DNA from 2 places in the Pseudomonas sp. YNh genome. Region 1 is predicted to be linked to the other one. Evidence: riboswitches for the same ligand, from Rfam matches in the RefSeq annotation. Region 1 holds a riboswitch; the other holds the start of a gene.

Region 1 (7,234 bases):
TCTTTTTAACGAATAGTCTAGCTCTGCCACTGGGGTCAGAATAATTGATAGGGTCTCCAGAGCAATAGCTGTAGGTGTTGATCCCCCCTCTTTCAAATGGGCTCAATCGGTCAGGTGAAATAAATCTCATTACAGACGGTTTGTACGGGCGATGGCCAAGACCGAGATGATAAATTTGCAATTCGCGGTTCCAATACTCTGCGTTATAGCGAATCAATGCCGAAGGGGTAAGGGAAGTGGAATGGCCGTAGGGCGAGTAGGTCAGGATTGAGGGCGGAACGCACTCGCTTTGAGTAATAGCTCGATCACTTTTGTTCGTCATTATGCTCACGGGCATGCACCAGAATTGTGTGGCTCGTTAAGATTGAAGCATAGTCCCCAATAATCGGACACTGGCAGAAATGATAGGCGAGCCGCTCCGGACGGTTGTGGGTGACGAAGCAAGGCAAGCGTCCAAGGGCGGGGTGAATAAATAGATGTTTTCGGTCAGCTAGGCTCTGTACGAAATCCCGAGAAACCAAATCGTCGCTCCTCTAGCGCTGAGATTTTGTAGAGTCACGCGCCATTAACGGAAAGGAATTCTGTGATGGTAAGGCGCTACGAACTCACGGACGAGGCCTGGGATGTGGTCTCCGATCTCTTCATCGAAACCCATGGCCGAGGCCGGCCCCGACTGAGCGACCGGCTGATGCTCGATGGCGTGCTGTGGGTGCTCTGCTCAGGTGCTGCATGGCGAGATATGCCAGAGCGCTTCGGCCCAGGGTCAACGGTGTATCAACGGTTTCGGGGCTGGCGAAACCAAGGGACTTTCGAGCAGATGCTCAAACGTCTGCACCTGCGACTGAATGAGCAGGGCTTGATCGATCTGCAAACCTGGATGATCGACTCTACCGCAGTACGCGCAACCCGAGCCTCATCTGGCGCCGGGAAAAAAGGGGGCCTGCCGATCATGCTCTAGGCGGCAGTCGCGGTGGCCTGACAACCAAAATCCACATGCTCTGCGACGCCAACGGGATACCGTTGCGCTTCCTTCTCTCTGGCGGTCAAGCCAGTGACATCAGCTACGCACAACCACTGTTGGACGAGGTCAGCATTCCATCGAGCCAACGTGGCCGCCCGCGCAAGCGCTGCAAATGGCTGCTCGCCGACAAGGGCTACAACGCCGAAGCGCTGCGCCGCTACTGCGACCAATATCGAATGCAGCCCGTCATCCCCTTGCGCTCGATGAAACGCAAGCCCAAGCCTGGCTTACCAAGACTGTTTGACCGGCCCAAATACCGGCAGCGCAACATCATCGAGCGCATGTTTGGCTGGCTGAAAGAGAACCGCCGGATCGTGACCCGCTTCGACAAGCTCGCGAAAAGTTATGCCACCATGGTCTCACTGGCTTGCTCCATGCGGTGTTTGCGACATCTCTTTTCGTACAGAGCCTAGTACACTCCGCACCCATGAACAGAACACTCTATACCCTGCTGTTTCACCTGGGCCTGCCGTTGGTTGCGCTGCGCCTGTACCTGCGTGCGCGCAAGGCGCCGGCCTATGGCCAACGTATCGGCGAGCGCTTTGCCTTCAAGCTGCCGGCCGTGCGCCAGGGTGGCATCTGGGTGCACGCAGTGTCGGTGGGCGAGAGCATTGCGGCAGCGCCGATGGTGCGTGCCCTGCTCAAGGCCTACCCCGAGCTGCCAATCACGCTTACCTGCATGACGCCGACAGGTTCCGAGCGTATTCGCGCCATGTTCGCCGACGAACCGCGCGTACAGCATTGCTACCTGCCCTATGACCTGCCGTGGGCGGCCGGGCGATTTCTCGACCATGTGCAGCCGAAGCTGGGCATCATCATGGAAACCGAGCTGTGGCCCAACCACATCCACCAGTGCGCCAAACGCGGGATTCCGGTGGCGCTGGCCAACGCGCGATTGTCCGAGCGCTCGGCACGCGGCTACGGGCGCTTTGCCAAGCTGACAAGGCCGATGCTGGCGGAAATGAACCTGGTCGCCGTGCAGACCGAAACCGAGGCGCAACGTTTCCGTGCCCTGGGCGCGCGCCCTGAGTGCGTGCAGGTCACCGGTTCGATCAAGTTCGACCTGAAGATCGATGAGCAACTGCTGCCGCGTGCCAGGGCATTGCGTGAGCAGTGGGGGGCCGAACAGCGCCCGGTGTGGATTGCCGCCAGTACCCATGACGGCGAGGATGCGCTGATTTTGCAGGCGCATCGGCAGTTGTTGCAGGTGCATGGCGATGCCTTGCTTATCCTGGTGCCGCGCCATCCCGAGCGCTTCAATGCGGTGCATGCGCTGTGCAGCGAGCAATTCACCACTGTGCGCCGTTCTTCGGCAGCGCCGGTCGATGCGCAAACCCGCGTGTTGCTGGGCGACACCATGGGCGAACTGCTGTTCCTGTATGCCCTGGCCGACATTGCCTTCGTCGGTGGCAGCCTGGTGCCGACCGGTGGGCACAATCCGTTGGAGCCTGCGGCGCTGGCGTTGCCGGTGCTCATGGGGCCGCATGTGTTCAACTTCCTCGAAATCAGCGCGATGCTGCGCGAGGCGGGTGGGTTGCAGCAGGTTGATGATGCTGACGGGCTGGCCGGTGCGGTGCGCCGTCTGGTGGAACTGCCGCAGGACGCCCAGCGCATGGGCGAGGCGGGCAGGGCGGTGATGCGGGCCAATCAGGGCGCGTTGCAGCGCTTGCTCGATGGCCTGGATGCGCTTATCCGCTGACTTTTGCACTGGCTTCCTCGCGGGCTCGCCCGCTCCCACAGGCCTGATGCAGGGTTCGAGGGCTGTGCAAACCCTGTGGGAGCGGGCGAGCCCGCGAAGAAATCATCACCTAACTCAAGGGCGGCGCTCAAAGTTCTTGGCCGCTGCTGCAGCCAGGTCTGGCGGCAGGAAGTCCTTGTCCGGGTTGTAGTCCGGTTTCAGGTAACGCTTGAGGTCCTGCAGGTCTTGCGGGCTGAGGGTGCCGGCCGCCTGCTTCAGGCTCAGGTTGTCGAGGATGTAGTCATAGCGGCTGTTGTTGTAGTCGCGCACCGAGGTGTACAGCTGGCGCTGGGCATCGAGCACGTCGACGATGTTGCGGGTACCCACCTGGTAGCCGATTTCGGTGGCTTCCAGCGCGCTCTGGTTGGAGATGATCGACTGCTTGCGTGCTTGCACCTGTTCCACATCGGTGTTCACCGCGCGGTGCAGGTTGCGGGTGTTTTCCACCACTTGGCGGCGCAGGCTTTCACGTTGCTGCTCGCTCTGGCTCAGGCGCTGGTAGGCCTCGCGTACCTGCGAGCTGGTCAGGCCGCCGCTGTAGATCGGGATGTTCAACTGCAGGCCAACACTGGTCTGTTCCACGTCGCCGCTGTAGCGCACGCCCAACTGCGAAGGGTTGGTAAAGCCCAGGTTGTCGTTGTCACCCTTCTGGTACTTGGCCACTGCATCCAGGGTCGGCGCATGGCCGGCCTTGCGCTGGCGCAGGGTCTCTTCGGCGGCGGAAACCGCATAGTTGGTGGCCAGCAGGTTGAGGTTCTGGCGGCCGGCGGTTTCGACCCAGGCCTTGGCGTCGTTTGGCGTAGGTACCTGCACCGGCAGGGTATGCACCACGCCTTGAATTGAGGTGTATTCACGGTTGGTCAGGGTGACCAGCGCTTCAAAGGCATCCTGTACCTGGCGCTCGGCGATGATCCGGTTGGCGCGGGCCGTGTCATAGCTGGCCTGGGATTGCAGCACGTCGGTCTTGTCCGACAGGCCCACATCGAAGCGTTCGTTGGACTGGTCCAGCTGGCGCTTGAACGCGGATTCCTCGGCCTTGGTGGCGGCCAGGTTGTCCTGCGCGCGCAGCACGGCGAAGTAGTTTTGCGCGGTTTGCAGGATCAGGTTCTGTTCAGTGGCCGACAGCTCCAGCGCGGCCTGTTCGTTGACTGCTTCGGCCGCCTGCAGCTGGAACCAGCGATCAGCGCGGAAGATTGGCTGGGCCAAGGTCGCGCTCCATGAGTTGCCGCTGCGGTTGGAGGTGATGGAAGGCTCGTCCAGCTTGGTGCGGGTGTTCAGCATCTCGGCATCGGCCGAGAGGTTTGGCAGCAACCCGGCGCGGGCCTGCGGTACCACTTCGCGGCGGGCGCCATAATCGGCGCGTGCCGCAGCCAGGTCGGCGTTGTTGTCTACCGCTTCCTGATAAACGCTGACCAGGTCGGTCTTGACTGTCGAGGGCACGTCCACTGCCCAGGCCACTCCGTTGGACGCACAAGACACGGCAATCGCCAGTGAGAGTTTGCGCAGCATAGAGGCAATCCTTGTACGAAATTTAATTACTGAACTGTTGAGTATCGAGTGACGGGCCAGTGTAGTGCCATGCGCCCCTGGCAACAATCGCCCGGTATGCCTTTCATCAACCGCGCATTTACCCGCTTGGCTTTGCCGACCACTCCAGTCTAGACTGCGCATGTTCTTGTCGGGGTGCCTTGAAGCAAAGGCTGAGATCGCAGAGGTGCGGATCCCGTTGAACCTGATCAGGTTAGCGCCTGCGTAGGGAACAAGATTGCTCGCCTTCCCGGGGAGCCTCTTGTGCCAGGTCCGGGAATGTCGCAGCTGCATGCAGCTTCAGGCACCCCCATATCCGGCACTGCACTCATCCATGGGTGCGTCCGCGCTGTTCAGGTTCTCCCCGACATTCCACTGCTAGGAAGCCGTCTGGAGAGCCTGTGATGACCAAACAAGAAAAAGCGATCAACCTCAGCGAATCGGCACAAGTCGATCAGCAGTCTGTGCAACCGTTCCCGCGCTCGCGCAAGATCTATGTCGAAGGCTCGCGCCCGGACATCCGCGTGCCCATGCGTGAAATCAGCCTGGACGATACCCCGACCGATTTCGGCGGCGAGACCAACGCGCCGGTACTGGTCTACGACACGTCCGGCCCGTACACCGACCCCGATGTGATCATTGATGTGCGCAAGGGCCTGGCCGACGTGCGTTCGGCGTGGATCGAGGCGCGCGGTGACACCGAGCGCCTGGGCGGGCTCAGCTCCGACTTCGGCCAGCAGCGCCTGAACGACGCCGAACTGGCCAAGCTGCGTTTCGCCCACGTGCGCAACCCGCGCCGTGCCAAGGCTGGCGCCAACGTCTCGCAGATGCACTATGCCCGTCAGGGCATCATCACCGCCGAGATGGAATACGTCGCCATCCGCGAGAACATGAAGCTGCAAGAAGCCCGCGCTGCTGGCCTGCTGAACGAGCAGCACGCCGGCCACAGCTTCGGTGCCAACATCCCGAAAGAAATCACCCCCGAATTCGTCCGCCAGGAAATCGCCCGTGGCCGCGCGATCATTCCGGCCAACATCAACCACCCTGAAGTCGAGCCGATGATCATCGGCCGCAACTTCCTGGTGAAGATCAACGGCAACATCGGCAACAGCGCCCTGGGTTCCTCGATCGAGGAAGAAGTGGCCAAGCTGACCTGGGGCATCCGCTGGGGCTCGGACACGGTCATGGACCTGTCCACGGGCAAGCACATTCATGAAACCCGCGAGTGGATCATCCGCAACTCGCCGGTGCCGATTGGCACCGTGCCGATCTACCAGGCCCTGGAAAAGGTCAACGGCGTGGCCGAAGACCTGACCTGGGAGCTTTTCCGCGACACCCTGATCGAGCAGGCCGAGCAGGGCGTGGACTACTTCACCATCCACGCCGGTGTGCTGCTGCGCTATGTGCCGCTGACCGCCAAGCGCGTCACCGGCATCGTCAGCCGCGGTGGCTCGATCATGGCCAAGTGGTGCCTGGCGCACCACAAGGAAAACTTCCTGTACACGCACTTCGACGAGATCTGCGAAATCATGAAGGCCTACGACGTCAGCTTCTCGCTGGGTGACGGCCTGCGCCCCGGCTCGATCGCCGACGCCAACGACGCTGCGCAGTTCGGTGAGCTGGAAACCCTCGGCGAGCTGACCAAGATTGCCTGGAAGCACGACGTGCAGTGCATGATCGAAGGCCCGGGCCATGTGCCGATGCAGTTGATCAAGGAGAACATGGACAAGCAGCTGGAGTGCTGCGACGAGGCGCCGTTCTACACCCTCGGCCCGCTGACCACCGACATTGCACCGGGCTACGACCACATCACCTCGGGCATTGGTGCGGCGATGATCGGCTGGTTCGGTTGCGCCATGCTCTGCTACGTCACGCCCAAGGAACACCTGGGCCTGCCGAACAAGGACGACGTCAAGACCGGCATCATCACCTACAAGATCGCCGCCCACGCCGCCGACCTTGCAAAGGGCCACCCGGGCGCGCAGATTCGCGACAACGCCCTGTCCAAGGCACGCTTCGAGTTCCGCTGGGAAGACCAGTTCAACCTCGGCCTGGACCCGGACACCGCCCGTGCCTTCCACGACGAGACCCTGCCGAAGGAGTCGGCCAAGGTTGCGCACTTCTGCTCGATGTGCGGGCCGAAGTTCTGCTCGATGAAAATCACCCAGGAAGTGCGTGAGTACGCTGCCAAGATCGAGGCCGTGGATGTGACGGTCGAGCAAGGCATGCGCGAGCAGGCCGAGCGTTTCCGCCAGGAAGGCAGCCAGCTGTACCAGAAAGTGTAAGAACGCTGGGGCCGCTGTGCGGCCCCTTCGCGACACAAGGCCGCTCCCACAGGGACCGCCCAAGGTTCAAGGCCTGCGCGGCCCTTGTGGGAGCGGCCTTGCGTCGCGATTCGAGGACGAAGTCCTCGCCAAGAACACCAACAACATTGCCGGCGAGCGCCAACCATGACATCACCCAGCCAGTTCTCCCCCGACCACCCGGTCCCCACCCACCAGCGCATCTTCGGCGCCCGCGACCTGTTCTCGTTGTGGTTCTCCCTTGGCATCGGCCTGATGGTGCTGCAAGTCGGCGCCATGCTCGCCCCAGGCCTTGGCCTTGCCGGCGCGGTGCTGGCCATCGCCCTGGGCACCGGCGTGGGTGTGCTGTTGCTGGGCGCCGCCGGTGTCATCGGCAGCGACACCGGTCTTTCGGCCATGGGCACCCTGAAGCTCAGCCTGGGCAGCCATGGTGCGCGCTTGCCGGCTGTGCTCAACCTGCTGCAACTGGTAGGTTGGGGCGCATTCGAGATCATTGTCATGCGCGACGCCGCCAGCCTGCTGGGCGCGCGCGCATTCGGCGAAGACAGTGTCTGGAACAGCCCGATGCTCTGGACCCTGTGTTTCGGTGCCCTGGCCACCTTGCTGGCCGTCAGCGGGCCGCTGGCCTTCGTGCGCAAGGTGCTG
Region 2 (7,234 bases), on a different contig from region 1:
CTGGCCAAGGATATCGTGACGCGAGCGGCGTACCTGGCTCATCTGCACCAACGCCGTGCCGATCAGGTGGGTAACCACCACCATCTTCAGCGCGTAGGGCTGCTCGATCAGCGGCAGGCCAAGTTGCTCGGCTCGTGCGATGACAGACGCCGGGACGCTCTGGATAAAGCTGCCGCCGGTGAGGATCACCATGCCGGCGATGCCCACGGCGTCGCCGTCTTCCAGCAGGCTCAACAGGTTGGCCTCACCGCGCGGGTGGTTGATGCCGGTAACGAACACCAGTTCACCGCCCATTACCCATTCAGCGATGCCTTCGTTTTCCGCCACATACGGCCAGCGCACCCGCCGCTGAAGGTTACGTGCGCCGGCCAGCACACGCATCTCGTGCAGGCCAGGCAAATGCAGGATCTCGTCCAGCGCCAGGCTCACGGCTCCACACCTGCCTGGCCCGGCGCCCGGCGGCGTGCGCCCAGTTCGAGCATGACGATGTAGCACAGGGCCGAGGCGCCTATACCCACCAGCGGAGCGACCCAGGGCGAGGCGTACGCCAGTACTGCGCCCACGGCATAGGCAAACAGCCCGGTGAGGTTGTAGCGTGGCAGGCTTGCGGTGCCCAGTGCCGGGTATTGGCCGCGGTGTCGGTACCAGAAATCAGCCATTATCACCCCGCCCACCGGGGGAATGATCGACCCCAGCAGCACCAGGAACGGGATCAGCATTTCGTACATACCACCAATCGCCAGCACAATGCCGACCCCGGCCGCCACCAGCGTTGCCGTGCGCCGGCGCTCACTGCGCAACAAATGGCAGGCGGCCGCCGACACGTTGTAGATGGTCGGCCCCTGAATGGTCCACAGGTTCAGGCACAGCATCACTACCGCCGCGAACGACAGGCCCTGCAGCATCATCACTTCGACAATATCGGCCTGCTGGTAAACCATCGCGCACCACGCACCGGCCACCACCATCAGGCCGTTGCCAAGCAAGAATGCCACCACGCTGGCGATCACCGCCACCCGGCCGCTACGCGACAGCCGTGTCCAGTTGGTGGCTTGGGTGGCACCACTGGCGAAGGTGCCGAACACCATGGTCACTGCTGCGGAAAAGGTCATGGTCTCGTGCGGCACTACTGCAGCCAGCCCGGCAAAGCCACCGGCATCGCGGGTAGCGATGTACATCGACACCAACAGCAGCACGAACATCAATGGCACCGACACGCGCGACAGCACATCCAGCCCCTTGAAGCCGATGATGGCAGTAATGCTGAAACCCAGCCCGAAAAGCACCATCAACGGTAAACCGAAGCCTTCCGCCAACCCCAACAGCTTGACCAGCACGATGGCCACCGTGGCCGTACCCCAGGCGTACCAACCCAGCTCAGCGAAACCCAGCAGAAAGTCCGAGAGCCGGCTACCTGCCTCACCGAAACAGAAACGCCCCATCAGTACGGTATTCAGCCCGCTGCGCGAAGCGATGAATGCCAACGCTGCGGCATACATCGCCAGCAGGCTGTTGCCGACGGTGGCCACCCACAACATGTCGACAAAATTGAAAGCCATGCCCAGCTTGCCACCGGCGAACATCGTGCCGGTGAAAAAGGTAAAGCTGAACAAGACCATGGCAATCGGCAGCAGGCCCTTGCGGGCAGACTGCGGGGCTTCGCTGAGGGGAAATTCGCTGGGTGAGCTCATTGCACGGGGCTCCGGGTGGTAGTTGGGAGCTGGAAGAGCAATATGCGGGCCGCTTTTTCGAGGGCCGAAACCCGGAATCAAATCGGGCAGGCAGCCCAGAAGGTGATGTGCACTGTGAACATTAAAGTCGCATTTTGGCTTTATGAAGGTGTGCTGAACGACTTATTTTGAGGCATTCATGCACCAAAGCAGGCTTGGGCTGGGTAGGATTCACCCAGTCGACCAAGCACTTTGGGGCTGCTGCGCAGCCCATCGCCGGCAAGCCGGGCTCCCACAGGTACGGTGCAACCCTTCAAGCATCGCGCGGTCTCTGTGGGAGCCCGGCTTGCCGGCGATGGGGCGCAAAGCGGCCCCGGGGGCTACGCCACCCCGTCCAAACCCATCTGCCAGAAGTCCGCCTCCAGGCTGGAAGCCTGGCCAAAGATCCCCACCAACTCGGCAAACCGCTGCTCGGTCATGCTCCGCGCTGCCAGCTCATCCAGGTGCTTGCGCGCTGCGGCCGCCACCCCTTGGTAGCCTTCACCGGCATACTCGCCAATCCACTCGCGGTACGGGTGGTTGCTCAAGTCGCCAATGCGCTCGGACAAGGTCCGGCCGATCTCCGCATAGCCGATCACACAAGGCGCCAGCGCCACATGCAGTTCCAACAGGTCGCCAGCGGCGCCACAGTCCAGCACGTAACGTGTGTATGCCACCGTGGCCTGGTGCTCTGGCGCGGCCTCGATATCCGCCTGGGTCAGCCCCCAGCGCGCGCACAGGCGCAAGTGCAGGTCGGTTTCATCCAGAATCGCCGCCAACCCGGCCTGCGCCGCGCGGATGTCGGCCGGGCGCCGGCTCTTGTAGGCCGCCAGTGCCCAGGCGCGGGCGAACTGGATGAGGAACAGGTAATCCTGTACCAGGTAGGTCCGGAACGCTTCCTCGCTCAGCGTGCCCTCGCCCATCTGCCGCACAAAGTCATGGTCTACATAGCTGTGCCACTGTTGGGTGGCTGCGGCCTTGAGGCGCTCGAAGATATCCATGCTCATTTGCCCTCCGGGTAGACGGCATCGAAGAAGGCCAGCTCCAGCGCAACGGTGCGCTGGTAGAAATCGCTTGCCAGTGCCGCTTCCTGCGGGCCGACACGGTCCAGCTCAGACTGCAGGAAGGCAACAAAGGCCTGGAATGCCGGGTTGTCGTGCAGGGTGATCCACTCGGCATGGACAAAATTGTCTGGCATCGGCTTGGGTGCCTTGAGCGCCCAGTCGAGGTAAAGGCCTTCGGCAACGTTGAGCACTGCCAGCGCCGCTGCATAGGAGCGGGTCGCTGCCGCTTCACGCATGATCGCCTTGAACCCTGCGGTTGGCACGGTATCAGCGGGTGCGCTGCGTTGTGCGGGGCTCACGTCCAGGGCCTCGAAGGCACGCAGGAAGTAGGTGTTCTCATCGCTGGAAATCATCCCGGCAAAGCGGCCGAAGCGCAGACGCGCCTCGAACGTATCGGCGGTGGCGATGGCCGCACCCAGCAAGGTCAGGAAACTGTCGAGAAAGCGATGGTCCTGCACCAGGTAGTCGACCATGATCGGGTCCGGCAGGCTGCCTTCGCACAATTGGGTCACGAAACGGTGGCCAACGGCCGCCGACCAGGTCGGCTCGCTTTGGCTGCGCAGGGACTGGCTGAAACGTTCGGTCATGTTGCTGTCCTTGATGAAGGTGACAGCGAGACCTTGGCAATTGACATGGACGGGCCTCGCAGTGAGGCCGGCAAAAAGGCAGGTTACAAGCCCCATCCCTTCGCCGGCATGATCCGGATCAGGTTCGAAGGGTCACCGCGCTGCTGCTTGCAGCGGTTTCTCAGCCCTTTGCCGGGCTCCCCTTGGTGGCGAACAGGTATACCCGAGCAGGTCGGGGCTGTCACGCCCCAATCCACCCAATTAGTGGGCATTGGGCCCCCGCTTGTGGGGAGTTATACCCATTCTTGACGCCCCGTTATTTAGCGCACATCAGGCGCCACAAGGATTTGTTTAACAAAGCATTACTGAAACTTTTGTTGGCACAGCCGTTGCTCAAGGCCTTTTACCGGGCAAAACGCCATTGATGGCTATAAGCCATACAGCCGCGAGCGAGGCACAAGGCAATGAAAACACCTGCCGTGATTCACCCTACCAGGCACGCATTCCAGCTGTCTTCGGTCACTGCGCTGATGCTCAGCCTCGGACTGATCACGGCCATGGCGTCCCCCCTGGACGACAACAGCCAGCCGCCGCCGACCGACTCATCGGCCTATACCGACCAGCCGGCTGACCCGACCCCGGCCTTGCTCAACCTGAACACTTTGCCAGAAGCCAACCAAGGCTCACTGGAGCTGATCAATGGTGCGTACGGCGACCGCAATACAGTGCGGATCGACAACGTGCTGCCGCCCGCCTTGCAAACCTCGGACAGGTACCCCACCAACGGCAAACCCAGCCCGTTGTTCGGCGCGCAGCCCTTCACCCAGCAATTGCTGCTGTTCGAAGAGTTCGGACCAGAGAAGCTCGACCCGACCACGCCGGCGCCAGAGCTGACCTTCCCGGTCCCCACCCTCGGCGCGGCCCCCGCGCAAGACCCCAACGTAGTGGCGCGCAGCGGGCCAAGTGGCACCGCACTTGAAGCGTTCCTCAAGCAACCCGGCCTGTACCCCTTCCCGACCCAGTACTCCAACGTGCTGGACCGCAACCCATGGAAGGCGCAGATCGAGATGTTCCTCAACCGCCAGCCGGTCGGTTCGCCTGCTGAAGGCCGGCCACCAGGAAAAGGCTGGTCGCACCAGCGCTGGAATGAGTTCTACCCGCAGGCGGCGTTCAAGACTGCCCAGGCCGGTGCGCGGATCAACCTCGGCCTGCGTGACCGCAAGCAACTGCACAACTATGCGTATGGCGAGTTCGCACCCGGCGGCCTGTACTACCAGACCTCCGACATCCCGACCACGCTGGGCACCACTAAAGGCATCGATACGCGCTTCCACCCGAACATGCCCTTGCAGAACCACAAGTCACTGTGGACTTTCGACGGCACCTTCCCGCCTAAACTGTTGATGGTGCGCTACGGCCAGCCGATCCTGATGCGCCATTACAACGCCCTGCCGATCGACCCCTCGGCCAACGGCGGCTTTGGCCTGCACACCATCTCCACCCACGAGCACAATGGCCACTCCCCGGCCGAGAGCGATGGCTTTGCCAATGCCTACTTCTTCCCGGGCCAGTACTACGACTACCGTTGGCCAGTGCAACTGGCCGGGTACGACACCATCAACACCCGTGCCCAGGACCCGCGTGCCGCCTTCCCCTGCTCACCGGGTGAAACCCTGTTCGTCAACGACGGCACGCCGGGCCTTAAAACCTGCCAGAACGGCAGTATCAAGATTCGCGGTGACTGGCGTGAAACCATGAGCACCCACTGGTTCCACGACCACATGATGGATTTCACGGCGCAGAACGTCTACAAGGGCAACGCCGTGATGATGAACTACTACAGCGCCCTGGACCGCGGTAACGAGGCCCTGCAGGATGGCGTAAACCTGCGTTTCCCCAGCGGCTCGGGCATGCCATGGGGTAACCGCGACTACGACGTCAACCTGGTGATCGCCGACAAGGCGTGGGATGCCAACGGCCAGCTGTGGTTCAACCCGTTCAACACCGACGGCTTCCTCGGTGACCAGATCCTGGTCAACTGGCAGTACCAGCCCAGGCTCAAGGTGCGTGCGCGCAGCTACCGCTTCCGTATCCTCAACGGCTCGGTATCGCGCTACTTCAAGTTTGCCGTGGTGCGGGAAATTGCCGGTACCAGCGGTGAGTTCAAAGGCCCGTCCGGTTCCAACCTGTCGTATGCGCGGGTCCCGTTCCACATGATCGCCAACGACGGCAACATCATGGAACACGCCGTGCCATTCGACGGCACCATGGACCTCAACGGCGACGGCAACCTGCAAGACAACAACGGCATCCTTCCGCTGCAAGGTATCGCCGAGCGCTATGACATCATCATCAACTTCGCCAAGAACGGCATCAAGGCGGGCGACAAGCTGTACTTCGTCAACCTGGAGGAGCACCGCACCGGCAAGGGCCCGGAAGGTACCATTGCGCTGGCCGACGTGCTGTCGGGGAAATACAAGGCGGTGATCAAGCAGACCAGCAAAGGCCCGCAGTGGGACAACGGCGACCCCGCAGTCGGCAAGTTCCTGCAACTGCTGGTGCAGCCCTACACCGGCCAGGACGTGAGCATGGACCCGGTGGCCTATGAACCGGCCAAGCCAGGCAAGGCCGCAGGCCTGAAAATGCTGCCGCTGCCAATTGACCGCGACTCGGCCACCGACCAGGCCAAGATAAAGAACGCCCGCCACCGCGAGTTCATCTTTGGCCGCTCCGACGGCACCGACACCAAGCCGTGGACCATCAAGACCGACGGCGCTTTCGGCTACAGCATGGACCCACGACGCATCAGTGCGGCGCCGCAACTGGCCAACCAGTCCACCGACGGTGGTTTCAGCGGCGACGGCACCCTGGAAGTGTGGAAAATCGTCAACGGCGGCAATGGCTGGAGCCACCCGGTACACGTGCACTTCGAGGAGGGCGTGATTCTCAGCCGCGACGGCAAGGCCCCACCAGAGTGGGAAAAATGGGCGCGTAAAGACGTGTACCGCATCGGGCCGGATGCCGACTCTTCGGAAGAGGTGGAAATGGCCATCCGCTTCCGCGAGTTCGCCGGCACCTACATGGAGCACTGCCACAACACCCAGCACGAGGACTCGTCGATGCTGCTGCGCTGGGACATCGAGCACCCGGGGCAGTTCCAGGTGATGCCGACCCCGCTGCCAGGATGGGATGGCGTGCAATACATGGCTTCGGTGGGCCTGCCGACCTTCCGCACCAAAGGCCATGACGACATCGACGACCCGGCCAACAAGCCACCCGTCGCGGCCAATGACAGTGCAGCCACTACCGCTGGCAAGCCGATCACCCTGAACGTGCTGGCCAACGACACCGACCCGGACGGCAACGTGCCGCTGACCGTGACCGGCCTCAGCCAGCCAGACTCCGGCCAGGGTACCGTCAGCACCGACGGCACCACGGTGACCTACACCCCACCCGCCACGGTCGCCACGCCGTTCACTGCCAGCTTCAACTATACGGCGCGTGATGCCAAGGGTGCCGAGTCGGTGACCCCGGCCACGGTCAGCATCGCCGTAACCGCAGCGGCAGCGGTCGACCAGATCCAGGTCACCAGTGCCACAGTGCAGGTGCGCAGCGGCAACCGCTTCACCTGGGATGTGCAAGGGACCACCACGGTGGCCACGGGCAACAGCATCAGCGTGACAGCGGCAACCACCGGCGGCCCGGTAAGCCTGGGGAACGCCACGCTGACAGCTGCAACCACGGGCGCCCGTTGGCGGGTATCGGTCACCACCACCGGCTTCGGTCCGGCCACGCCAGCGACGGTCACGGTGAAGTCGGCGTTGGGCCAGACGGTGACTGCGCCAGTGAAATATCAGTGAGTGCACCGCTCCCACAGAAATCACGCAGCTGCGGC

Evidence for each region. A riboswitch is a leader RNA that binds a small molecule or an ion and turns the genes downstream of it on or off. The one in region 1 is predicted to bind thiamine pyrophosphate.
Region 2: linked by a shared signal. The riboswitch ahead of WF331_RS16880 (TenA family protein) and the one ahead of thiC (phosphomethylpyrimidine synthase ThiC) in region 1 are both predicted to bind thiamine pyrophosphate.

The regions. Positions count from the first base shown of each region.
Region 1 is NZ_JBBMRJ010000002.1:173,717-180,950, reverse strand. It holds gene WF331_RS02850 (RHS repeat-associated core domain-containing protein) at 1-322, opposite strand, end outside; partial or broken gene WF331_RS02845 (IS5 family transposase) at 587-1,434, shown strand; gene waaA (lipid IV(A) 3-deoxy-D-manno-octulosonic acid transferase) at 1,449-2,720, shown strand; gene WF331_RS02835 (TolC family outer membrane protein) at 2,835-4,268, opposite strand; TPP riboswitch at 4,429-4,535, shown strand; gene thiC (phosphomethylpyrimidine synthase ThiC) at 4,691-6,571, shown strand; gene cytX (putative hydroxymethylpyrimidine transporter CytX) at 6,737-7,234, shown strand, end outside.
Region 2 is NZ_JBBMRJ010000015.1:73,098-80,331, forward strand. It holds gene WF331_RS16865 (PucR family transcriptional regulator) at 1-429, opposite strand, end outside; gene codB (cytosine permease) at 426-1,691, opposite strand; gene tenA (thiaminase II) at 2,051-2,716, opposite strand; gene WF331_RS16880 (TenA family protein) at 2,713-3,360, opposite strand; TPP riboswitch at 3,439-3,553, opposite strand; gene WF331_RS16885 (Ig-like domain-containing protein) at 3,804-7,199, shown strand.